4 regions of the Chryseobacterium lactis genome follow, and region 4 is predicted to be linked to each of the others. Evidence: riboswitches for the same ligand, from Rfam matches in the RefSeq annotation. Region 4 holds a riboswitch; each other region holds the start of a gene.
The links. A riboswitch is a leader RNA that binds a small molecule or an ion and turns the genes downstream of it on or off. The one in region 4 is predicted to bind cobalamin.
Positions count from the first base shown of each region.

Region 1: it holds a riboswitch for cobalamin, as region 4 does, so the genes downstream of both, EG342_RS23530 (acyl-CoA thioesterase) here and prpB (methylisocitrate lyase) in region 4, are expected to answer to the same signal.
Region 2: it holds a riboswitch for cobalamin, as region 4 does, so the genes downstream of both, EG342_RS24375 (TonB-dependent receptor plug domain-containing protein) here and prpB (methylisocitrate lyase) in region 4, are expected to answer to the same signal.
Region 3: it holds a riboswitch for cobalamin, as region 4 does, so the genes downstream of both, EG342_RS07570 (TonB-dependent receptor plug domain-containing protein) here and prpB (methylisocitrate lyase) in region 4, are expected to answer to the same signal.

Region 1 is NZ_CP033924.1:5,279,523-5,285,670, reverse strand. It holds gene EG342_RS23555 (1-acyl-sn-glycerol-3-phosphate acyltransferase) at 1-17, opposite strand, end outside; gene EG342_RS23550 (PspC domain-containing protein) at 337-2,058, opposite strand; gene EG342_RS23545 (PadR family transcriptional regulator) at 2,069-2,398, opposite strand; gene EG342_RS23540 (XAC2610-related protein) at 2,826-3,518, shown strand; gene EG342_RS23535 (HD domain-containing protein) at 3,523-4,113, shown strand; gene EG342_RS23530 (acyl-CoA thioesterase) at 4,222-4,605, opposite strand; cobalamin riboswitch at 4,720-4,902, opposite strand; gene EG342_RS23525 (hypothetical protein) at 4,937-5,737, opposite strand; gene EG342_RS23520 (serine hydrolase domain-containing protein) at 5,782-6,148, opposite strand, start outside.
Region 2 is NZ_CP033924.1:5,462,079-5,468,226, forward strand. It holds gene EG342_RS24370 (YncE family protein) at 1-274, opposite strand, end outside; gene EG342_RS24375 (TonB-dependent receptor plug domain-containing protein) at 291-2,129, opposite strand; cobalamin riboswitch at 2,163-2,339, opposite strand; gene pafA (alkaline phosphatase PafA) at 2,470-4,116, opposite strand; gene EG342_RS24385 (hypothetical protein) at 4,221-5,000, shown strand; gene EG342_RS24390 (VOC family protein) at 5,023-5,415, shown strand; gene EG342_RS24395 (GNAT family N-acetyltransferase) at 5,425-5,961, shown strand; gene EG342_RS24400 (hypothetical protein) at 6,062-6,148, shown strand, end outside.
Region 3 is NZ_CP033924.1:1,764,340-1,770,487, forward strand. It holds gene EG342_RS07560 (MbnP family protein) at 1-536, shown strand, start outside; gene EG342_RS07565 (cytochrome-c peroxidase) at 568-1,587, shown strand; cobalamin riboswitch at 1,753-1,937, shown strand; gene EG342_RS07570 (TonB-dependent receptor plug domain-containing protein) at 2,048-4,099, shown strand; gene EG342_RS07575 (YncE family protein) at 4,096-5,232, shown strand; gene EG342_RS07580 (cell surface protein) at 5,246-6,148, shown strand, end outside.
Region 4 is NZ_CP033924.1:4,086,747-4,092,894, forward strand. It holds gene EG342_RS18125 (ABC transporter permease) at 1-795, shown strand, start outside; gene EG342_RS18130 (hypothetical protein) at 875-1,360, shown strand; gene EG342_RS18135 (transporter suffix domain-containing protein) at 1,412-1,663, opposite strand; cobalamin riboswitch at 2,115-2,305, shown strand; gene prpB (methylisocitrate lyase) at 2,718-3,626, shown strand; gene prpC (bifunctional 2-methylcitrate synthase/citrate synthase) at 3,613-4,767, shown strand; gene EG342_RS18150 (bifunctional 2-methylcitrate dehydratase/aconitate hydratase) at 4,845-6,148, shown strand, end outside.

The DNA.
Region 1 (6,148 bases), 1.2 Mb from region 4:
CCTATCAGCTTTTTCATAGATTCTTGGATTAAAAACAAAAAAGTATAACCAAATATTGGTTATACTTTACAAATATATTGAAAATATTATCGCTCTTAAAATAAACCGTTAATTAAATCTACGATTTTCATTACGAATTCTAGTGCAAATTGTATCATAACAATAGTGTTTTTTGGTTGATTTGGTTATTAAATTTTTAACAGTACGAAATTAAAACTTTTTTTTTACATACCGAACTAAATACTATGATTTTTTTTCACTTTTATGAGAGAAGAAGAGTGTGAATTTCAAACGGTTGGCTATCCATTCACACCTTCCACCACTCTCTGAAGTTAATTATTTAGTTTGTATGGAAATTTCGTTTTTTCCGTCTTTGATTTTAATGTCTACATCTTTATTGATTTTTTTGATGTCAGATGCTACAGAATCAATTACTTTCTTTGCCTGATTATTAGGAACTTTTTTACCATTAATAATAATACTGTCCTTATCGTCAGAATTGTATTCAATGCTTGAACCGTTTACTGTAATCTTATTTTTTTCGATTCTGATTCCGTTGTGGTTTTCGTCTCTGTCCTGATCATTATCATTGATGCCATCACCGTCTAAATCACCATCGAAGTTGATACCGCTTTTTTTCATAGAGATTACCACTGTTTTTTGAGGAACTACAAGTTCGTAATCAACTCTGTAATCTCTGAATCTGTGATCATAAGGATATTTAATAAAGTTAGGAAGCATTACTTTGTTGTTGACAACTTCTACAGGAACGGTCACCTGAACCGGATAGTTATAGCCGTTTCCTTCTTTTTTAATGATCAGGTAAGGCGTTTTGATATCTGATTTTCTCGTTACATCTACCGAAATATAATCTTCTTCGTAAACGGATTTTTTATCAGAATAAATGTCATCGTTATACGCTTTGAAATTCTGAGGGATATTAATTTGTTTTACATCTACATACACCGTGTCAGATGTAGTATTGATAGCAACATTTTCTATATCTTCCTTACTTCCTCTGTAGATCAGGTTTTTCTTCGCCATGCTGATTCCGAAATAAGTTCCCAACCCGATAAGCAGAAGAAATAAACCACCGATTACCCATCCGATATTTCTCAATTTGGTTTTTGGTGAGAATATTTTGATGCTTAGTAAGCTGAAGATAATGGCAGGAATTAAGCTTCCGATCACCATCATAGCAGCTAATACTTTATCAAGCCCCTGATCATCCATATAGAATCTGATTTCATTCGCTCCCGGGAAGTCAGTATCCATTCCGAAAAGACCAAAAACCACAAATACTCCAATGATGCTTCCAACAGCCATTAGTACGAGGATTCCACCTACAATATACTTGAATACATTCCATACACCGCTGCTTGCGTTATTGATATAAGGTTTGTTTTCGTTGTATATTTCTCCGACTCTCTGTGTAGATTCGTTAGCAAACTGAACCAGTTTGTTCGATTCATTTTTAAGATTGTCGAAGTTCATAGGCTTTCCCTGCATTTTCAGGAAATCTGCTGCTGTTTCAGCCTTAGGAAGTACAATCCAAAGAACAACATACAGAAGTCCGATCAATGAAGAAGAGATGGCTGCGGTGAAGATTCCAAGAATGAAAATTCCTAACCAGATGGCTCTCATTGCAGTAATATCCATTCCTACATATTGAGCTAATCCTGCGCAAACCCCTGCAATTTTTTGTTTTTCAGGGTCACGGAATAATTGTTTTTTATCTGTGTAACCTGTGCCTGGGTTGCTTTTTTTGTTTGTCGTTTTTTCAGAAAAATAAGCTTCTTCCTGTTCTTCAATTTTTTCAGGGCTTCCGATTTGTGCGATTACTTTTTCTACATCAGTATCGTTAATCACTTCACGTTTTCCCAGAGAATCATTGAAAATCTCCACCATTCTTATTTCTATGTCATGCATTACCTCATCTGCTTCCGAAGCATCCAGTGAGCTTCTCAGAGCATTCAGGTAATCGCTGAGCTTTATATATGCGTGTTCTTCTATTGTAAAAGAAAAACCTGCGAGTCCTATTGAGAGTGTCTTGTTCATAGCTTTGTTTTTAATTTTGTTGGGTGATTTGGTTTACTGAAGCAGTCAGCTCATTCCACGTATTTAAAAGTTCATTCAGGAAAAGCTTTCCTTTCTCTGTGATCTGATAATATTTTCTGGGTGGTCCTCCGGTAGATTCTTCCCATCTGTAGGAGAGAAATTCTCCGTTTTTAAGTCTAGTGAGAAGAGGGTAGAGGGTACCTTCCACAACATCCAGTTTTCCTTTTTTTAGTTCATCTATAAGGTCGGAAACATACATTTCACGATGATTGATGAGACTTAAAATACAGAATTCCAGAATTCCTTTTCGCATTTGCGCTTTGGTATTTTCAGTATTCATCTTTGATAAGTTTTGTTAATTAGTTATATTTTTAGAATAATACTCCTAGCTAGTTGAGCGTATTCTAATTTTACATTACAAAGATATGTAAATAAAATGGTATTATGCAATACAAAGTAGTGAAATTTTTAAAATAAATTATTTAATTATCTGTTAATCAGTGTAATAAATTTTGTACTGGTTTTTTTAAAAATAAAGAATTCTTTAAAAGAGATAGATTTTTGACTTAAAATGTAAAGGCAAATGCATCAAATGTCCAATTTTAAATTTGTATTGTAGCAGCAGATTCATTTCTTTCCTTTTGAAAAAACAGCTTTTATATCATGCTGAGAGATCCTATTCATCAATTATATTTTGAAATCGATAGTATGATTTGTATTTTTGTTATGAAATTTTTTTAACACATCAATCCATTTTTACTATTACTATGAAAAGATTTAATGTATATAAGAGTTTATCGACTCTTGTTTTATTGGGACCTTTATGTTTCGGACAATACAAATTTGAGGTGAAAAATGCCTCTAAAAACTATACTGTCATCATCAATGTAGAAAATTGCTACGATGGGAGGTGTCATGATAAAGGAACAGTAGAATTATTTGACAATAAAAACACCAAGGTTCAGACTTTTACTTCTGAAGAACTGGTTATAGAATTAAATGAAAATCAAAAACCTACATCCGGAAAGCTAATACAATTGACAGAGCAGCAAAGTCCTGTTATCATTGATGACTTTAATTTCGATGGAACGGAAGATATTGCGATAAGAAACGGAAATAACGGAAATTATCAAAGCGATTCCTACGATGTCTATGTATTCAATAGTACAAGAATGGCTTTTGTGAAAAGTAAAGAACTGACAGATCTTGCTTCTAATGCGCTGGGACTATTTAATGTAGATTATAAGAGAAAGCGTCTTATTTCTACAGGAAAATCCGGTTGTTGCAGAATTTTTACCACAGAATATGAAGTGGTTCCGAATAAAGGATTAGAGTCAGTATTAGAGAAAGAGGAAGATATGACGGAAGAAAGTCGTGTAAAGGTGATTACCAAAGAGAAAATAAATAATAAATGGGTGACTAAAACTAAAGTTTATCCTGCAGATAAATATAATAGATAATACAATGAAGATACAGAAAGAGATCGATTTTATTCTGGCCGTAGATGCTTTGAAGAACGTGCAGAGAAGAAATTATAATGCAGATGATTCCAGAAGAGAAAACACTGCAGAACACTCGTGGCAGATTATTATCCTGGCTCAGATTCTTTTTCCATATGCGAAAAACCGTGCGGATATTGATTTACTGAGAGTAATAAGAATGCTTTCAATACATGATCTGGTGGAAATTGAAGCCGGTGATACTTTCTTATTTGATGAGAAAGCCATGGTTGGAAAATTCGAGCGAGAAAAGATTTCTGCTCAAAAGATTTTCGGGATTCTGGATGAGCCACTGCGTACGGAATTCTTTAATTTATGGCTTGAGTTTGAAGAAGAAAAAACACCGGATGCTATTTTTGCATGTTCTATCGACAGAATTATGCCTTTCATCCTGAATTCTCACACTTCAGGAAAAAGCTGGACAGAAGCCGGAGTGACCGAAAAACAAATCAGAAATATGCTTGAAAATGCCATCAGCAGAGCATCAGATGAAATGGGTGAGGCTTTTGAATTGCTATTGAGCAGAAGTTTGGAAACAGAGAAAGTACAGAAGTAATTTAGAATTTAAATAATATATAGAGCCGACTATTTAGTCGGCTTCTTTCGTGTGAGAACTGTATTGAGTAAATAGTTTCGGGCGGCCAAAGGCCGCCCGAAACTTTTATTATAGAATTTGGATTGGCTTTTTAAATTCGTCAATCGCTACAAAAGTGAAATCCCCGACAATGGCTTTTTCTCTTTCATAAGAGTACATCTGTTCGGTGAAGATCTCAACGTTTACTTTCATACTGGTCTTTCCAACGTAAGAAACTTTTCCGATCAACTCAACAATCGTTCCTGCAGGTATAGGTTTTTTAAAATCGATTTTATCACTGCTTACCGTTACCACTCTTTTTCTTGCAAAGCGGGTAGCGGTGATGAAGGCTACTTCATCCATCAGCTGCATTGCTGTACCTCCGAAAAGAGTATCATAATGATTGGTTGTGTTCGGGAAAACTGCTTTAAAGATTCTTGTTTCGGATGCTTCAATTCTTTCTTCTGTAGTCATATTTCATTATTAATTAAAGCGAAATGAAATCTATTAAAACAACAGAATAATGACAGGAACCTTAGAAATCCCTGAAACATCCATCAGATCAATATAACTTCAGATCGCGAAAGTTGCTTGTTTAAGAAAAAGGCAGGTCTCCTGACTTGTAACATCTTTTATCTCCTTCCCATGCCTCGCACAGTGGATCTTTTTATAAAAGACTTCAGTTACTTTACAGTTGCGCGACAGTCCGTGATTTTCACACGATTCCCTTTTAATCTGCGGTTAAGCAGAACCAGTTTCTGTGATGAATAAGTGGTAAAACTTTTCGGGTGCAAAAATAATGAAATTATTCCGGATTATGATAAATAATCTGACTGATCACTCTTCCTTTTTTGATCGTCCAAAGAGTCGTATATCTGTATTCTCCCGAACCATTGGTCATATAAAGAAAGATATTGTCGTTGTCCAGAGCAGTTACCGCTACATTATTGAAATCCATCGTAGGCTGGAACATATTTTTGATAGCTTCTCTTACAAAAACGGAACCTCGTCCGGGTTGCTGAACTCTGATTGATTTAATTTCAGTCATTCCTTCCGGAAGATCATTGCCGATTCCCCAGGGCTTTATTTTATCAATAGTAAGGATTTTACCTTCAGCATCTTTTTCCTTTTTACGGTACCCGGCGTTGGAAGGGTACACATCGATAACGACTTTACTTCTTTGGGCCGTAGGGACTTTAGGATCAGAATTATCTGTGAATATCATTGATTTCCCGTTTTTAGATTTCGAAGGCGTGTATGCCGGAAGCTGATCGATATAGGCAATACGCTCTTTATTAACCATTCCTTCCTTATCAAGGGTTTCATACCTTACGAAGGGTTTATCCTCATCCTGTTTTTCAGGATATTTAATCCAGATCCACTCCGTTTCTCCGGGAGCGGGTTTTACGTAAACAAATACATCCCCTTTACGCATGCGGATTTTATCTACAATTTTTCTGTAGTTATCCTTATGAACGCGTACATTGGCGTATCCTTCTTCAGCTTTTACAACACCGAAAGGAACTTTATTCTGACCTTTAACGAATGCCAAAGAAAAAATGCTGAAAGCGGATAAATAGAATGCTTTGTTTACAGAAATCATCATTACAAATTTTTGATTTCCCAAATATATAAATTAAATGGACGAATTTAAAGAATAGTCTTTCCAATTTTTGCGGCGTAATCACCCAGGTTGGTCTCGTTGGTATTTGATAGAATAATGATACTTAAATCATTGTTCAAATAATGAAACCATACGCAATTTGCACCTTCTATTTTTCCATACCGTTCCATTCTTTTGTACTTTTTAACGTCTCGAATCCAGACACTGTATCCATAATCATCCAGACCTGGATTCAGAAGCTTGTCTAAAGTTTCTTTTTTGATGAGTTGATAATCAAAAAGAGCATTGTTAAATTTGATAAGATCAGATGTACAGGAATACATAGCACCCGCAGCAGAAAAGTCTCCTACATACATGGGAATATTTGGAATTAAATGATCAAGATTTTTATCC
Region 2 (6,148 bases), 1.4 Mb from region 4:
AGGCATTACTTCCGTTGAACCCAATCGTCTGAAGTACTTTTCCTAATTGTTCGTTATTTGCTGTTGAATACACTTTATTAAACCCATAAGACAGATTATTACTTACAAAAGAAACATCTGCAGTAGGAGTAGTAAATCCACCTTCATTAGAAATAAGAACTCCGTTTTCAAGAGTGGTTGGCATCGTAATCATTTCGCTGCTATCTGAGCTACAAGACACATTGAAAAGTAACATAGAAGCAAACGCAAGAGGTAAAATTTTTCTGATATTCATATCTAATTAATTTATTTTAAAAGTTGATATTGAGATTTACACTGTAATTTCTTTGTGGTAAAGGATAAGAAAGCATCGTGTAATAAGTTGTATTAAAAATATTATTCACCTTAAAGCCCAGCGTATAATTTTTATAAAATGTGAAACCGGCACCAGCATTCATTACAAAATATGGATCAAGTGCAGCACCTTTTGTTTCATTGGAATCTGTATAGGTACGTCCGTTAAACATTCCCTGTACATATACTTTCACAAAATCATATTGATAATCAATACTTCCTGTAAATTTGTGATAAGGTACGTACATCAGCTGTTTTTTAATACTAAGATCTGTAGATTTGGTATAAGAATATCCCAGATTCGATTTCAAAATATGTTTTCCAAACTTTTTTTCGTATCCCAACTGTGACTCCAACCCGTAAGATTCTACTTTTGCAGTATTAAATGCTGCATAATATCCGGCAAGTGTCGGAAGCCATCTGATCATGTCCCGGATATTCATATAGTACGGAATTACAGAAAGTTTAAAATCTCCTGCCATAAATTGGTTTCTCCATTCAAACTGATAGGATGTTTCAGGCTTCAGATCTTTATTTCCACCTTGTCCCCAGTACAGGTCATTGAATGTTGAAAATTTGAAATTTCTGGAAACATCCAACCCTACATGATACCAATCTACAGCATTCCATTTTCCTGAAAAAGAAAATAAAACGGGTGAACTTATATCCTCCACAAAATCCTTCTTTATTCCTGCCTCAAAACGCAAATCTTTTGTGGTGAAGTATCTTAATAATCCGGAAACAGAACCTATATTTCTGTGAACGTCTCCCACCATTGAAGTTCCTTCTCCGTTTCCTTTATTCAGCTGATATTCCGCGATGATATTGATATTCCATTTCGGATGTACGAAATAATTGAAATCATTTTTCACGATATAGTTTTTCCCGGTTCCTCCACTGGTATAAGGTTTGTCAATATTGCTGAAATATTGGAAATTCTCTTCCGTGTAAGCGGCTTTGAATGAGTTGCTGAATTTGGATTCATTCCAATCCCAGGAAACAAGACTTCGGATATTCTGAGTATGATACTTCGTTTTCGTTTCAAGATCTCCAAAAAAAACAGGATAATGCTGTCTTCCATTAAAGAATTCAGAAATCCATGAAATCTGATGATGAGGGGCAATTTTATAAGCTGTAGCTATATTGAAATTGGTATTATAATACTGTCCGTTATCGTTTGTATACGTTTTCCCTTCGTTTTCTACCTTATAATTATTCTCACTTGCTGAATAATTTCCGGAAGCCTTAAAGCTGAATTTATCATTACTGTAAGACCCTTTAACAAAGTTATTATAGGTACTAAAAGAAGCTGCTTCTGAAAATAAAGAACCATGAAATCCTTTGTTAAAATTCAGATCATTATTCAAATGAATACTTCCCCCGATGGCTCCACTTCCATAAATTACACTTCCTCCTCCAGCTTTTATTCCGATCTGATCATAGCCAAATAAGGAAATATTATTGATATCTCCCTGCCCTAAAAACATAGAATTTATATTGATCCCGTTCCAGACAAAAGCAGTCTGCTGGGCCGTGGTCCCCCTGAACGATGGAGAAGAAACAGCACCTCGTCCGTTTTCTTTAATATAGAGTTGTGACTGAAATCTCAGCAGGTCAGAAAGATTGGTGGAGTTTTTTTCGGCATCTTCAGTCGTAATGGTCTTTACAGGATGAAAAAGCTTTACTTTATTCATCTGACTGTCGAAAATATAAATAGTATCAATGGCCTTCTCCTGTCCAAAAAGAAAACAACCATACGATGAAAAAAGCAGTACTAAAGATCTTTTTATATCCATACTCTTTTACTTTTCCTCCGAAAGCAATATGTTTTTTTGATTATGATTCTGGCAGGTCTCCTGACTTTCGCTTTCTGTGCCTTCCCGTTTCAGACAGTGGCTTTTTACAGAAACTTTTGTTGCGATTTACAGTTGCGGGGACAGTCCGGGGGTTACACCCGATTCCCTTTTCATTCCAATATCCTGGAAACCAAAATTTTTGCAAAGATAGCTTTTTAAATGTATTAGACAAAAAGGAGAATATAGCTTGCCATACTCCGGATATTTACTGATCGGTAACAATAAAAAAGCTGCCTTCAATACTGAAAGCAGCCATTATAAAGTATATATCTTTTTTAAATTATTTACCTATAACTTCTGTAATTGGATTTCCAACATTTCCACTTGGGAACTGGATTTTCAATAAAGAAGAAACCGTAGGTGCAATATCCGTCATATGATAAGCTTTATTGCTTTCTCCGTGCTGCACTCCCCATCCCATAAAGATTAACGGAATGTGTGAATCATAAGAATTCCACACGCTGTGTGTTGTTCCCGTTTTAGAATATGGAGGAAGCATAGAGTCGTGAGAAATCAATTGAATATCTCCGCTTCTTTGTCTGTTGATTCCGTTGATGATTCTTTGTTTAATAGGCTCCGGAATACTTGACTCCTGCACTTTATCTACAGAAACAGCATATAAAACAGTAGGATCTTTTTCCAGTTCTTTTACCGCAAAATTTCTTACATCATCCAATTCCAGTTTACTATCTGCCAATACTTTTCTGTCAAAATATATCTGATAGTTATCAATAGCATTGATTAATTTATCTGCTCCAAACTTATCTTTCAGCTTTTGGTTAAGATTTTTTTCTGCACCTTCACCAAAGAAACCGGTGGTGATTTTATGCTCTTTAAGGAATCCTACAGAATGTGCTCCTCCGTGGTCAGCAGAAAGGAAAACAGTATACTCCCCTTTTCCTACTTTGGAATCAAGATATTTGAAAAACTCTGCTAAATCCTGATCCAGTCTGATATACACATCTTCTACCTCAATAGAATTAGGTCCGAATTTATGTCCTGCATAATCTGTGGAAGCCAGGTTGATGGCTAAGAAATCCGTAATATTATCTCCACCCAGTTTTTCACCTTCTACAGAAGCTTCCGCCAATTTCAAGGTCAATGTATTTCCAAAAGGAGTGTAACGAATATTATCTTTTTTTGTCTGATAATCCTGAGCTAAATTGCTGTAAGGGAATGTAGGGGTTTTTGCACTTCCCAGTAATCCTTCCCAGGCAGAATTATCAGGTGAACTTTCCGTATACTGATTGATCGGAAGTAAGGTATTCCAACCGTTTGAAACCAATTTTTCAGGCAAATTCTGAGAGTTGAATGATTTTACCCATTGAGGAAGATCATTCATATACCATGTACTGGTAATAAAATTTCCTGTACTGTCATCAAACCAGAAAGCCCCGTTTGGAGTATGTCCCGCAGGAAGAATAGAAGCACGGTCCTTCAAAGAAACCCCGATTACTTTCCCTTGGAAATTAGTGGCTAATCTCAATTCGTCAGTTACTGTGGTAGACCAAAGGTTTTTCGGAGAATGGCTTCCGATTTTAGCATTGGTAGTTCCTACAGGCTGCACACTTTCGTCTGCCGTACAATAAACTCCCTTACCTGTTTCCTTATCCGTCCAGTCGTTTCCGGCTATTCCGTGGATTGCAGGTACAGATCCTGTATAGATACATGTATGTCCCAAAGCCGTAATGGTAGGAACATAAGGAATATGTACATTGTTTAAAGAATATCCTGTGTTCAAAAGTCTTTTGAAACCATCATTTCCATACTTCCCGTAAAAACGGTACAAATAATCCCAACGCATCTGATCTACGACCAGACCTACGACTAATTTCGGTCTTTCAAGTTGGGTATTTTTGTTCTTCTGTGCATTGATTGTAACTACGGACAAGAAAGTAGCTGCCGCAATTGAAATGTTCCTAAGCATCCAAGTAAAATTTTTATTGATCACAAATTTAAGCGTTTTGAAAGTTTTGGAGTGTGAAATTTTATTTAATTTTGATATTTTACAACCGATCAACTTATTTTGCTATGGTTTTAGGAGTCTACTGGTATTTTAAATTTCCTGAAAATTTATATCATTTCAATTTTTTTAAATTCTTTGAAGGCTTCGGAGGCCACGCTGATAATGATGCTGAATTGATCGCAAAGGTCCGGGTTGATCATATTGATCATTTTATCCAAAAACTGGAAACTTTAAAAGAACATTTCAAAAGAACCTTTTTACAACTGAACATTGATGGAAACCAGCTTATCATAAGTATAGGAGACCATCAGCTTTTTGATTATCACTTCCAGTTTGCTCTTGAAATTGAAAATTTACTTAGTCGTGAAAATGCTGTATTGATAGAACCTGGCGATCCTTTTAAAATTCAAAATACCAAAGTCTATCATCCGGAAAGAGAGCAATTTAAAAGAATTGAATATAATTTCATCCAGATCGTTGGGTCAGACTTTAAAAAAAACAACGCAGAAATTCTTTCCATCAGAATCGACTGTAATTTACCCTTAGTATCTAAAAAGGATTTCCTTCATGACGTTGTCTTAATTTGTAAGGATGAAAACCTCAATATCTTTTATTACAACGATTACGATTTTGAAGATCAATGCAACCTGATGTTATTTTTCACTAATGGAAGGCAGTATAAAGACGGTATTCAAACCATTGATATCAATTCATTCGGGAATAAAATAAGATCTCTTACCCAAAAATATCAGTTTCATTTTGGCCATTTTGGTGGGTTAAAATACTATCCTCTTAACGGGCCTCATATTGAATTGATGGAGGATGAAAATTTTATTTTAAATTAATAATAATCAACACAGTATCACTATGATTACATTCAAATATGTTATCCTGTACGTAGAAAACGTAGAACAATCTATGAATTTTTATAAAAACACCTTTAATACCGAAATAAAATTCATCACTCCGGAAAAAGATTATGGAGAGCTTATTACGGGAGACACAAGTCTTTCATTTGCTTCCATTGAGCTCGCCGGTTCAAATTTGAAACAAGGATTTTTAACCTCCAAAACCCACGCTAAACCTTTCGGAATTGAACTTGGATTTGTAACTGATGATGTTGAAGCCCTGGTGGAAAAAGCCATTCAAAACGGAGCCACTTTATATGAAGACATTACCTTGAAGCCATGGGGACAGAAAACAGCCTACGTTCAGGATCCTGATCATTATCTCATTGAAATCTGTACTGAGATTCAGTAATATTAATCTATGGAAATAAAAAAACTACAAAAATTAGCCGTTAATTCCAGCCTTAATTGGGGACATAACGGCTATACAACAGACAGAATATATTCCGTTTCTTCGATTGAATATGCAGGTTCGTTTGAATTTACCATAAGGGAAAAGTCATTGTCTTATACCAAAGTCTGGGAAACCGGTTCTGAGGATATTGATGAACTTAATCTTCTTATTGAAAAAGGACAATCCTTTGGAGCTTATCACAAGGATGAACTTGTCGGATGGATCATCTGTGAACAAAGAACATGGAACAACAGTTTCTACATTGAAAATATTCTGATTGATGAAAAATACAGAAGACAAGGCATCGGCATTATGTTGATTAAAAATGCGATCAAAGAAGCCAGAAGATTAAATTGTAGAGTTATTGAGCTTGAAACCCAGAATACCAACTACCCTGCCATACAATTTTATCGAAGAATGGGATTTAATATTACAGGGCTCAACACCAGACTATACGAAAACTCTGAGGAAATCGCCTTGTTTATGACTTTGGATATTGAATAAAATCAAAAAATAGACTTTCAAACATTTTTAATATTAAAACACTTTGAAGTGTCTTAATAATTTTATACATTAGTAATCAATAAATTAAAAACAAATTACTATGAAAAATTTAAAAAAGTTAAAAAGAAACCAATTGGTATTGATTGCCGGAGGGGATACTCCTTATGCATTATGTGACCTTGATGGC
Region 3 (6,148 bases), 2.3 Mb from region 4:
GTTACATTTTAGGGAATATACCTTCCGGAGAATATAAAAAGATAAAATTCGGTTTGGGTATAAAAAAAGAACTTAATATTTTAGATCAGCTAAGATTTCCTAAATTTTATGCAACTGCCGGAGCCAATGATACTCAAATGATGTGGGAATGGGGAGCAGGATATCGTTTCACGAAACTGGAAGGGTTTTATGGTACGGACAATAAACAAATGTCAATCCATACCGGTAGCACTATAAAAGGCTCTGAGGGTAACTACACGCAAGGTGTAGATGCTTACAGAGATATTACATTGGACCTCCCAAAGAATGCTATTGTTGATAATAAAGCTCCTAAAATTTCCATTAAAGCAGATTTTGATAAGCTTTTAACCGGTAAAATCAATACCATCGTTCTTACTTCAGGAACAGGGATGGACGGTAATGCAACCCCCAACATTCATACAGCGAATCAGATGGTGAAGTTTGTAGATAACATTGGAGGCAATGGTTCAGGGGATATTTCCGGGATGTTTTCGGTGAGCAGTGTTGAAAACTAGAAATCAGAACATCATTCTTTTTACTTTTAAAATGAAAAAAATCTTCAGTATTTTATCCGTCCTCATCCTGTTAATATCTTGTAATAATGATTATTATGAGCCTCTTTCCAATGAGAATCCTGAGATTTCGCTCAATATTCCGTTCGGATTTCCTGAACTTAATAAGTCGGTGAGTTCCAATAAGCCTACAAAATATGGTATTGAGCTGGGTGAAAAACTATTTCAGGAAAAGAGGTTGAGCGCAGACAATACTATTTCGTGTTCCAGTTGTCATATTCAGTCCAATGCTTTTGCGGATCATAATGCACAGGCGATAGGTATTCAGAGCAGAGTAGGATTACGAAATGCACCGGCGGTTCAGAATATGATGTTTATGAAGTTTTATAATTGGGATGGTAATATTCTTCAATTGGAGAAGCAGCCATTGGTACCTATCATTACCCATGAAGAAATGGGTTCTTCCATTCTGGAGGTGATCGGGAAAATCAAAGATGACCTCATTTATAAAGATTTATTCAGAAAGACCTTCGGAGATGAGAACGTTACGCCTGAAAGAATTTATAAAAGTATTGCTCAGTATGAGTATACATTGGTTTCTGCCAACAGTAAATATGATAAGATAAAGCGAGGTGAAGATGAAAAATTTGCGGAAAGTGAAACACAAGGTTATGTAACTTTTCAACAGAAGTGTGTAAGCTGTCATAGTACAGAGTTATTTACCGATCAGAGTTTCAGAAACATTGGATTTCCTGTTAATCCGAATACCAATGAAGCCGGACGTGGAAGAGTTACCGGAATTCCGGAAGACTATATGAGTTTTAGGGTTCCCTCATTACGGAATGTGGAATATACAGCTCCTTACGGAAGTTTTGGACAGTTTCCAACATTGAGAGCTGTTCTTGATTATTTTGATAAAGGGGTTCTGAATGCCGATAACCTGGATCCCGTTTTTAAACAGAATGGGAATAGAATACCGCTTACAGAACAGGAAAAAATCAACCTTATTTCGTTTATGAAAACATTGAGCGATCGTGAATTTGTGAAAAAATAATCTATGTAGAAACTCACTTCATGACCGTTTGTAAATCGACTCAATACAATCAGGATTCGAGGTTTTAATTAATGAAAGATTCCGTTATATTTTTAACGGAATCTTTTTGTTTATCCATTTGATAATCATTTTATTCTGCGTCGCATTGTATCTTGCCGGAATTTTCTATCTTTGCCGGAATTTGGTGAGCCATAATAAGCTCTTAAAAGGGAATCCGGTGAAGATCCGGAACAGACCCGCTGCTGTAAGCTCCGCACCAAAGTTTTTGAAAAATAAATCCACTGTTTTGTAATGGGAAGGATTTCAAAAATGGAGTAAGTCAGAAGACCTGCCAGAAAATTAATCGTTTGACGCTTTCGTGGAATAAAGCTTAGGACAACAATGATACTGTGCAGTGACTACTGTGCTTTGTCGTTGCTTTCTTACATCCATTAGCGTCATCATTATCCTAAATGAGCTAATGGTGGCAAAACAGACTACATTACAACTGCATAAAGTCGTTTTCACAGTATTTGTGTTGACTTCTCAATTTCTATTTTCTCAATCGAAGAAAAACGACAGTATCAAAGAAAAAGCAATTAAGGCTGTCAATATTTATAAAAAGAATTTTAAAGAAATTCTCCCAGCCCAGACCTTACAGGGTGAGGAATTGGAAAGACTGAACAGTCACTCAGTTGCCGATGCCTTACGGTATTTTTCCGGAGTGCAAATCAAAGATTACGGTGGAATAGGAGGATTGAAAACGGTTAATATCCGAAGCATGGGAAGTCAGCATGTTGGGGTCTTTTATGACGGAATTCAGTTAGGAAACGCTCAAAACGGATTAGTCGATCTGGGACGGTATTCTCTGGATGACCTGGAAGAAATATCGTTATACAACGGACAGAAAAGTGAAATTTTCCAACCTGCCAAAGACTTTGGTTCCTCGGGATCTATTTATTTACAACCTAAAACACCTGTATTTACCGGAACGAAAAAGACGAATCTTGTCATCAGGGCAAAAAGTGCTTCCATTGATTTATTTAATCCTTCCTTTCGCTTGGAACAAAAAATTTCACCCAGAATTTCTGCAAGTTTTAGTGGTGAATTTCTCCAAAGTGACGGTATTTACAGATATCGCTATACCAGAAAATATCCTAACGGAAAAACGGCTAATGATACCATTGCCAAAAGATATGATTCCGATATCAAAGCAAAACGTTTTGAAACATCCGTGAACGGAACTGTAAACAACGGAAGCTGGAACATCCGGGGATATGGCTATCTGTCAGATCGTGGTATCCCGGCTCCTATTGTCAACAACCGCTTTAAAGCGAGAGGAGCAAGAATGATTGATGAAAATTACTTTGTACAAGCCAATCTGAGGAAAAAACTGTTTCCAAAATTCGAAACCCAGCTCAAGGCAAAATTTGCTTATGATTACACCCATTTTAATGATACTGTACTATCACAAGCGGTTTACCCTTCACAAAATACTTATATCCAACGGGAAGTGTATCTTTCCTCTTCCAATATATATTCTATAAATTCCAATTGGGATGTTAGTGTAAGCGGAGACTTTCAGTACAATAATCTGGATGCCGACCTGAAGAACTTTTCTTATCCAACCCGATATACAACATTAGTTGCATTGGCTACCACCTATCAGTGGAATCGGTTCAAGTTTTTAGGAAGTCTCCTGGGTACATTTACTTTTGAAGAAGTAAGAAAAAATAAAAGACCCGACGACAGGAGAGAGTGGACGCCTGCTTTATTTATGAGTTATCAGCCTGAGGCAGTTCCGGAACTTACACTAAGGGCTTTCTACAAAAAGATTTTCAGGCTTCCTACTTTTAATGATCTGTATTATACGAATGTTGGAAGTACTTTCCTGGAACCTGAATTTACCTTTCAGCATGACATTGGATTTACTTATCAGAAAAAATATGATCATCCCATATTGAAAGGATTCTATGTAAAAGTAGACGGGTATTATAACAAAGTAAAGGATAAAATTGTTGCAGTTCCTACGACGAACATGTTCCGCTGGATGATGCTGAATCTTGGAAAGGTAGAAATCATCGGAGTTGATATTAATGCACAGGCAGAAATCATGTTGGGAGTAGTGAAGCTTAAACCTTTATTATCCTACACCTATCAAAGTGCTAAAGATAAAACGGATAAAGGTTATGGACTTGATCCCGGTGATACCTTTTATAATGCACAAATTCCTTATACCCCTCTGCATAGCGGTTCTTTTACAATGATGGCCGATTATAAGGACTGGAGCTTCAATTACAGTGTTATCTATGTCGGAAAGCGCTATGATGGACAACTGGATAATATTCAATACAATTTTGTACAACCCTGGTATACTCATGACCTTTCTATTCAAAAGAAAATGAACCTGGCCGGACATCCTTTTAAAATCAATCTCGAAATGAACAATGTCTTTAATCAATATTATGATGTTGTCAAAAATTATCCTATGCCCGGAAGAAACTTCAGGCTCTCCTTAAACTTTAACTTATGAGAAAACTGAATATTTACTTTTTACTTTTTGCACTGGTTTCTCTTGTTGCCTGCCGTACCGATGAAATTGTAATCCCCATGGAGGTGGTGGAAGGACTTGCACCCGCTGAAAACACAGCTATAAAAGGATTCTATGTCTTGAATGAAGGAAATATGGGAAGCAATAAATGCACCCTGGATTTTTTCGATTATACAAAGGGAACCTATTATCGGAATATGTATGCGGAAATTAATCCGGATGTCGTAAAAGAATTGGGCGATGTAGGAAATGATATTAAGATCTACGGAAGCAAGCTGTATATTGTGGTTAATGTTTCCAATAAAATTGAAGTGCTGGATGCCAAAACGGCTAAGCGTATTAAATCTATTCCATTGCAGAACTGCAGGTATCTGGCATTTAAAGATGGAAAAGCCTACGCAAGCAGCTATGTTGGTCCGGTAGATATCAATCCCAATGCTCCAAAAGGAAAAGTCGTGGAAATTGACACCACTTCTCTTGCCATAAAACGTGAAGTAACGGTAGGATATCAGCCCGAAGAAATTGAAATTGTAGGCAATCAGCTTTTTGTGGCCAATTCCGGTGGATATATGGTTCCGAACTATGACAGAACAGTTTCGGTAATAGACTTAAACAGTTTTACAGAGACAAAGAAGATAGACGTTGCCATTAATCTTCATCGCCTTAAAAAAGATAACTACGGTGACTTATATGTAAGCTCAAGAGGAGATTATTATAATGTGCCTTCCAATTTATTTCTGATTGATGCTGCTACAGGCACCATCAAGAAAGACTTTCATCTTGCCGTTAATGAGATGACGATTGTTAACGACAAACTGTATTATTACGGAAATGAATTCAATTACAATACCCACACCTACAAAAAATCATTTGGAATTATTGATGTAAAAACCGAGCAGATTATTTCCAATAAAATTATTGATTCGGATTATGAAACCATCATAAAAACTCCTTATGGAATTGCTGTAAATCCTATCACAGAAGATATCTATATAACCGATGCAAGAAATTATGTGTCGATGGGGTTTGTGTATTGCTTCGATAAAAATGGACATTTTAAATGGAAAACAGAAGGCGGAAATATCCCTGCCCATTTTGCTTTTTTGTATAAATAATAAACTGATAAACATGACAAAAAGATCTATTAATTATTTAAAAACCGGAATTTTCTCACTGCTGTTTGTAGGAATGATCGCCTCCTGTAAGCATGATGATAATGATACCCTTAATTTTAATGGTTTGGCTGATTCCTACACGGTAGAGCGTTTTGAAGTATTAAATATTTCGGCCAACACTTCTGGGAATATTACATGGAGTATTAATAATATTGACGTTTCTCAAAGTTCGGAGCTTGAATTTATAAGTCCTGCTGTAGGAACCTATCCATTGACACTTACTATAAAAAATAATGGAAACATAAACACTTATCATTCAAAAATTATTGTAGAAAAAGAAACGGCAACCTATACTAAGTATATTTCAAAAGTTCTGGAGTATCGTCCTGCAGTAGGACAATTCGTACATGATATCCCTGAATATGTATCAGGAAATACAGCCAATGATATGCTTGAAAGCGCAAGAAAATCCCTTGTTGGAGCGAAATCTTCCGAAGTAACTCTTGGTGGATTCGGTGGATATGTTGTTTTTGGTTTTGATCATACTATACCGAATCTGGAAGGAAGAGACTTTAAAATACTAGGAAATGCATTTTTTGGAAACGCTGCTATTGATCCTCGTTCTGGTTCATGTGAACCAGGAATTATTATGGTCGCTTATGACCGGAATAAAAATGGAAAGCCGGATGATAACGAATGGTATGAAATTGCTGGAAGCGAATACTTTAAGAATACAACCGTAAAAGATTATAGCATCACCTATTTCAAGCCCGATGAAAATAAGATACCTGTTTCCGGGAATCTGGGTTGGGATATAGATGTAGAATATATCAAGTGGAAAGACAATCTGGGGAACACCGGATTTAAAACAAGGAACATGTTCCATCTGCAAAGCTATTATCCGCTGTGGATTACA
Region 4 (6,148 bases):
GAAGGAAGCCAGAAAATCAATCTCTCTGTAGATGCAATCAACGGGACAAAATCTTCGGTTGGAGGCAGTTATCTTCTTTCAGTTCTTGCTGATTTTAATACAAACCTGGATGTTAACATTAAATCTCCCAACGGTACTGTAACTGTTCGTCCGGCAAAAATCAATATTGAAAATTCCAATTGGTACAACCCGAGAGCAGAGTACAAATACTATATGGTACCCGGAATTCTCGTATTGCTGCTTACTCTGATCGGAGGCTTCATCACCGCTCTCAATATCGTAAAGGAAAAAGAAATCGGAACCATTGAACAGATCAATGTAACACCTATCAAAAAATGGCAGTTTATTCTCGGAAAACTTATTCCTTTCTGGATTGTAGGAATGACTGTTTTCACCATTGGATTAATTGTCATGTATGTAATTTATGGCATTTTTCCGGAAGGAAGCTTGCTTACGCTATACACATTTGCTGCCGTTTACCTGATCGCTTTACTGGGATTGGGTCTATTGATTTCTACCTTTGCTGATACACAATTACAAGCCATGTTCATTGCATTTTTCTTTATGATGATTTTCATGCTTATGAGTGGCTTTTTCACCAATACCGAAAGTATGCCCGACTGGGCAATAATAATGTCAAACTTCACTCCGGTAACACATTTTATTAAAGTCGTAAGATTAATTGTATTGAAAGGAAGCCGTTTTTCCGAAGTAAAAAATGAATTCTTTTATCTGATCGGATTCGCAGTTGTGTTGAATGGTCTCGCGATTTTCAACTATAGAAAAACAAGTTAACTAAGAACGTCTTAAATAGCTGTTCAATAAACATTTAATTTAAAATTGGTATATTTACATACACCAAAAAAATATTAATATGTCATTCATAACACCAGAAGGAGCCAGAAAAGCTCAGTTAGATTCTTCAGATAGAGTACCGGTTGCTAATGCCCTTCTTTCAGGCTTAGAAAATATTGTAAAGTATAACACCGGAGTTTGTCATGATGTAGTAGCTTACACGCTCTACATGCGAGGCGCCAGTATAAGTCCCAATGAACTTGCAGAATCTACCGGCCAGGCTTGGCTGAGAAAATTCAATTATTTAGGAGGAGAAAAATGGGACGGATATTCCGTGATTCCAAAAGGAAAGGCCGTAGGATTCTACAGATTAATAGATAAAACTTTTTTTCATTCAGCAATTACAACAGGAAATATGGATTATATCCGATCTGTAAATGGCTTTAAGCTGGGATCAGGATGGAATGAAGCTGTAGATCTAAGCTGGGTTTTAGGCAAAATGAACGAAGACGGAACCTTTAATTATGACGGAACAAAAATAGAAGTATATATATCTTCTTTATAACAATTCTTGCAAGACAGAAAAAGTGGTTTAACCGACTTTTTCTGTCTTTTTTTATCTTTTTTTCCTTTTAAAAAAGAAGAATTCAGACAGCGATTCTTTTATTTTTTCCATATAATCTTTTCCCGATAAAGTAATGGTGATGAGGAATAAAGCTTCACCAATAATCAATATCACTAAAACCGTGGCCGCCTTATCCGGAAAATCCATAAAAGAAAGAATCGGAACTCCTACTAAACATAATGTTCCGATTCCCAGAAAAGTGTATTCCAGCTTACTTTTTAAATTATACTTTTCCTTCGACATTTTGTTGGTTTTTTCATGACAAAGCAACTTATTTTAATTATACAATCTGTACGTTTTGTAAGCCAAGTGTATATTCATGGCGATGAAGTGTCATTTTTATAACTTGAAATCAGATTGAATATCTTTTTCAAAAAGAATAAATAAAAAGTACTTTTAATTCGAATCATCCAAAAGGTTGAAATCTATTTTAAAAATTCATAAATATTTAATATTATTTTGCTCAAAAAAATAAAAGGTACATTATCATCTTTTATTCATCGCATAATTTTGGTGTTAAAAAATTATAAACATTTCCAAAATTGATTGCTTTTTACTTATAAAAACAAAAGATAAAAACAAAATATCCCTCATATTTTCAATGGTTTAAAGCTTTTTTACAATAAAAAACAAATCCCGGTGCGGCTGTTTCAATAAAATGGCTATATTTACCACCAAGGAGTTCTTAACACCTTCTTTATCAACCGAAACTGGTTACACTTAGCCGTGTATTAAAAGGGAATCGTGTGCAAATCACGAACTGTCGCGCAACTGTAAGTAACACCAAGGTTTTTATCCAATCATGTCCACTGTTTGCTCCGGTAAATGGGAAGGACGATAAAAACTGTTACAAGTCAGGAGACCTGCCTATTTCGAATTGACGATGCTTTCGCGGTCTGAAGCTTATAGTCAGGTATGATACGGTACAGATAACATTGTGAAACAATATTTCTAATCATGTTATTCGTTTTTAGATAAATATTGCAGTAAAGCTGCATTATTGTGTCTATTTATCGTATTTCCCTTTCTTCAATTTTCTTTTCCCTTAAAGTTATCGTGAAGCTCAATAAGAATTTTTACAGGTTTAACCATTAAAAAATTGAGGATATGCAAACACGATATTACATTCATCCCGATCTGAATTATCAGGTAGAGATAGGAAAATCATTTAAAATAAGCTTTTTAGGTTTAAATTTTTGCCCTCATTCATATTTTAATTGGGTCGGTTTTTCCAGCCGGCTATCCCTATACAAATAATTTTCTGCTACATCTATTCAACTAAATTATACATATTAAAATGACTAAAAATGAACGCTCAGGGTCTCCCGGATTACGATTTCGGGAAGCCATGAAAAAAGAAAACCCTCTTCAGATTGTAGGAACTGTCAATGCCAATCATGCATTACTGGCACAACAGACAGGCTTTAATGCAATCTACCTTTCAGGAGGAGGAGTTGCTGCCGGGTCGTTAGGAATTCCTGATCTGGGAATCACTACTCTTGAAGATGTTTTAATCGACATCCAACGGATTACCAACGTATGCGATCTGCCTTTAATGGTGGATGTAGACACAGGATTTGGGCCTTCAGCATTTAATGTAGCCAGAACAGTCAAATCTCTTATCAAAGCCGGTGCTGCTGCTTTACACATTGAGGATCAGGTGGGAGCCAAACGTTGCGGCCACCGTCCCGGAAAAGAAATTGTAAGCAAAGAAGAAATGTCGGATAGGTTAAAAGCTGCTGTAGACGCCAGAACGGACGATGATTTTGTAATTGGCGCCAGAACAGATGCCTTTGCAGGTGAAGGATTAGAAAAAACGATAGAAAGAGCAGTAGCTTATAAAAATGCCGGAGCCGACTTCATTTTTGCAGAAGCTGTTCCTGATTTAAGTTTTTACCGAAAATTTGTAGAGGCTACAGGAATTCCTGTATTAGCCAATATCACAGAATTTGGAATGATAAAGATGTACACTGTTGATGAGCTTAAAAATGCCGGAGTAGGATTAATCCTCTATCCGTTATCTGCTTTCCGTGCAGCCAACAAAGCGGCTCAAAATGTATTCGAACATATCCGGAAAGATGGTACACAAGCTCATGTACTCAGCACGATGCAAACCAGGGAAGAATTGTATACAAGCATCGGATACCATGATTATGAACAAAAATTAGATAACCTTTTTAAAAAGAATAATGATGTCAACAAGTAATGAACCAACCTTCAAACCAAAAAAAAGCGTAGCCCTTTCAGGAGTAGCAGCCGGCAATACCGCTCTGTGCAGTGTCGGCAAAAGCGGAAATGATCTTCACTACAGAGGATATGACATCCTGGATCTTGCTGAGAAAACTCAATTTGAAGAAGTGGCCTATCTTTTAATATATGGTCATTTACCTACCGAAGCGCAATTGAAAAATTACAAGGCTAAGTTGAAATCTTTAAGAGGGTTGCCTCATTCCGTAAGAAATATTCTGAAAAGTATTCCTGCAGCAGCGCATCCTATGGATGTCATGCGTTCTATGGTATCGGCAATCGGTAGTATTCAGCCGGAAAAAGACGACCATAATATGGCTGGAGCCAGGGATATTGCTGACAAATTATTAGCTTCTTTCAGTTCAGGTTTGTTGTATTGGTATCACTATACTCACAACGGTAAAGAGATCGATGTAGAAACAGATGACGATACTATCGGCGGCCATTTCTTACACTTGTTACACGGGAAGAAACCTTCAGAATCCTGGACAAAAGCTATGCAGATCTCATTAAACTTGTATGCAGAGCATGAATTTAATGCCTCAACTTTTACCAGCCGCGTTATTGCAGGAACAGGTTCTGATATTTATTCTGCCATTACAGGAGCTATTGGTGCTTTAAGAGGTCCTAAACATGGTGGGGCTAATGAAGTGGCATTTGAAATTCAAAGCCGTTACAATTCTCCGGACGAAGCAGAACAGGATATTCGCCAGCGAATTGCCGGTAAAGAAGTTATTATCGGATTTGGACATCCGGTTTACACAATATCCGACCCTAGAAATGTAGTGATTAAAAAAGTCGCAAAGGAACTTTCGGAAGAAGCTGGTGATATGTTGCTTTTTGATGTTGCAGAAAGATTGGAAACGATCATGTGGGAAGAGAAGAAAATGTTCCCGAATCTGGACTGGTTTTCTGCTGTATCCTATCATTTAATGGGAGTGCCAACCCTTATGTTTACTCCATTATTTGTCATTTCAAGAGTAACAGGATGGAGCGCCCATATTATCGAACAGAGACAAGATGGAAAAATAATACGGCCAAGTGCCAATTATACAGGTCCTGAAAATAAAGAATTTGTACCGATCAACAACAGAAAATAATTGAAAATCAGAATTTTAAAGTGGCTGGAATATCAACATTTCTCACTTTAAACTTTCCACTAAATTAAAACTATACAATGAGTTCACACATTTCAAATGAAAGACCGCAACCGGATAAAGTATTGGCAGATATTGCGGATTATGTTTTAAACTATGAAATAAAAAATGACTTAGCCTGGAAAACGGCGCATTATTGTCTTTTAGATACTATTGGCTGCGGATTGGAAGCATTAACTTATCCTGCATGCACTAAATTGATAGGTCCTATTGTAAAGGGTACCATTGTTCCTAATGGAGCCAAAGTGCCGGGTACTCAATTTCAGCTGGATCCTGTACAGGCGGCCTTCAATATTGGAGCGATCATCCGCTGGCTGGATTTTAATGACACCTGGCTGGCTGCCGAATGGGGACATCCCTCAGATAATTTAGGAGGTATTTTAGCCACTGCAGACTGGTTGTCAAGAACCCATATTGCAGAAGGAAAAGCACCTTTACAAATGAAACAGGTATTGGAAGCAATGATTATGGCTCACGAAATCCAGGGAGTAATTGCACTTGAAAATTCCTTCAATAAAGTAGGTTTAGATCATGTATTATTGGTAAAGCTTGCTTCTACGGCGGTAGTAGGAAAGCTGATCGGACTAACGCGGGATGAGCTGATCAATGCCGTTTCATTAGCCTTTGTAGACGGGCAATCATTGAGAACCTACCGTCATGCTCCGAATACCGGTTCCCGCAAATCCTGGGCTGCCGGTGATGCAACTTCAAGAGCAGTTCGCCTTGCCTTGATCGCAAAAACAGGCGAAATGGGATATCCTTCTGTTTTAACTGCCAAGACATGGGGATTCTATGATGTTTCTTTCAAAGGAAACGAATTTAAATTTCAGAGAGATTACGGCTCTTATGTAATGGAAAATGTATTGTTCAAAATATCTTTCCCTGCAGAGTTTCACTCTCAGACAGCAGTAGAAGCGGCAATGACATTACATTCACGATTAAAAGACCTTGGAAAAACAACAGATGACATTAAAAAAATTACGATACGTACCCACGAAGCTGCCATCCGTATCATCGATAAAAAAGGCCCTTTAAATAATCCCGCAGACCGCGATCACTGTATTCAATACATGGTTGCCGTTCCAATGATTCACGGAAGGCTCACTGCCGCAGATTATGAAGATAGCATTGCTTCAGACGCCAGAATTGATATTCTTCGCGATAAAATCGAATGTGTAGAAGATATTCAATTTACTAAAGATTATCACGATCCTGAAAAACGTTCCATTGCCAATGCATTAACTGTTGAACTGAATGACGGAACTATACTGGATGAAATCGTTGTAGAATATCCGATAGGGCACCAGCGAAGAAGAGAGGAGGG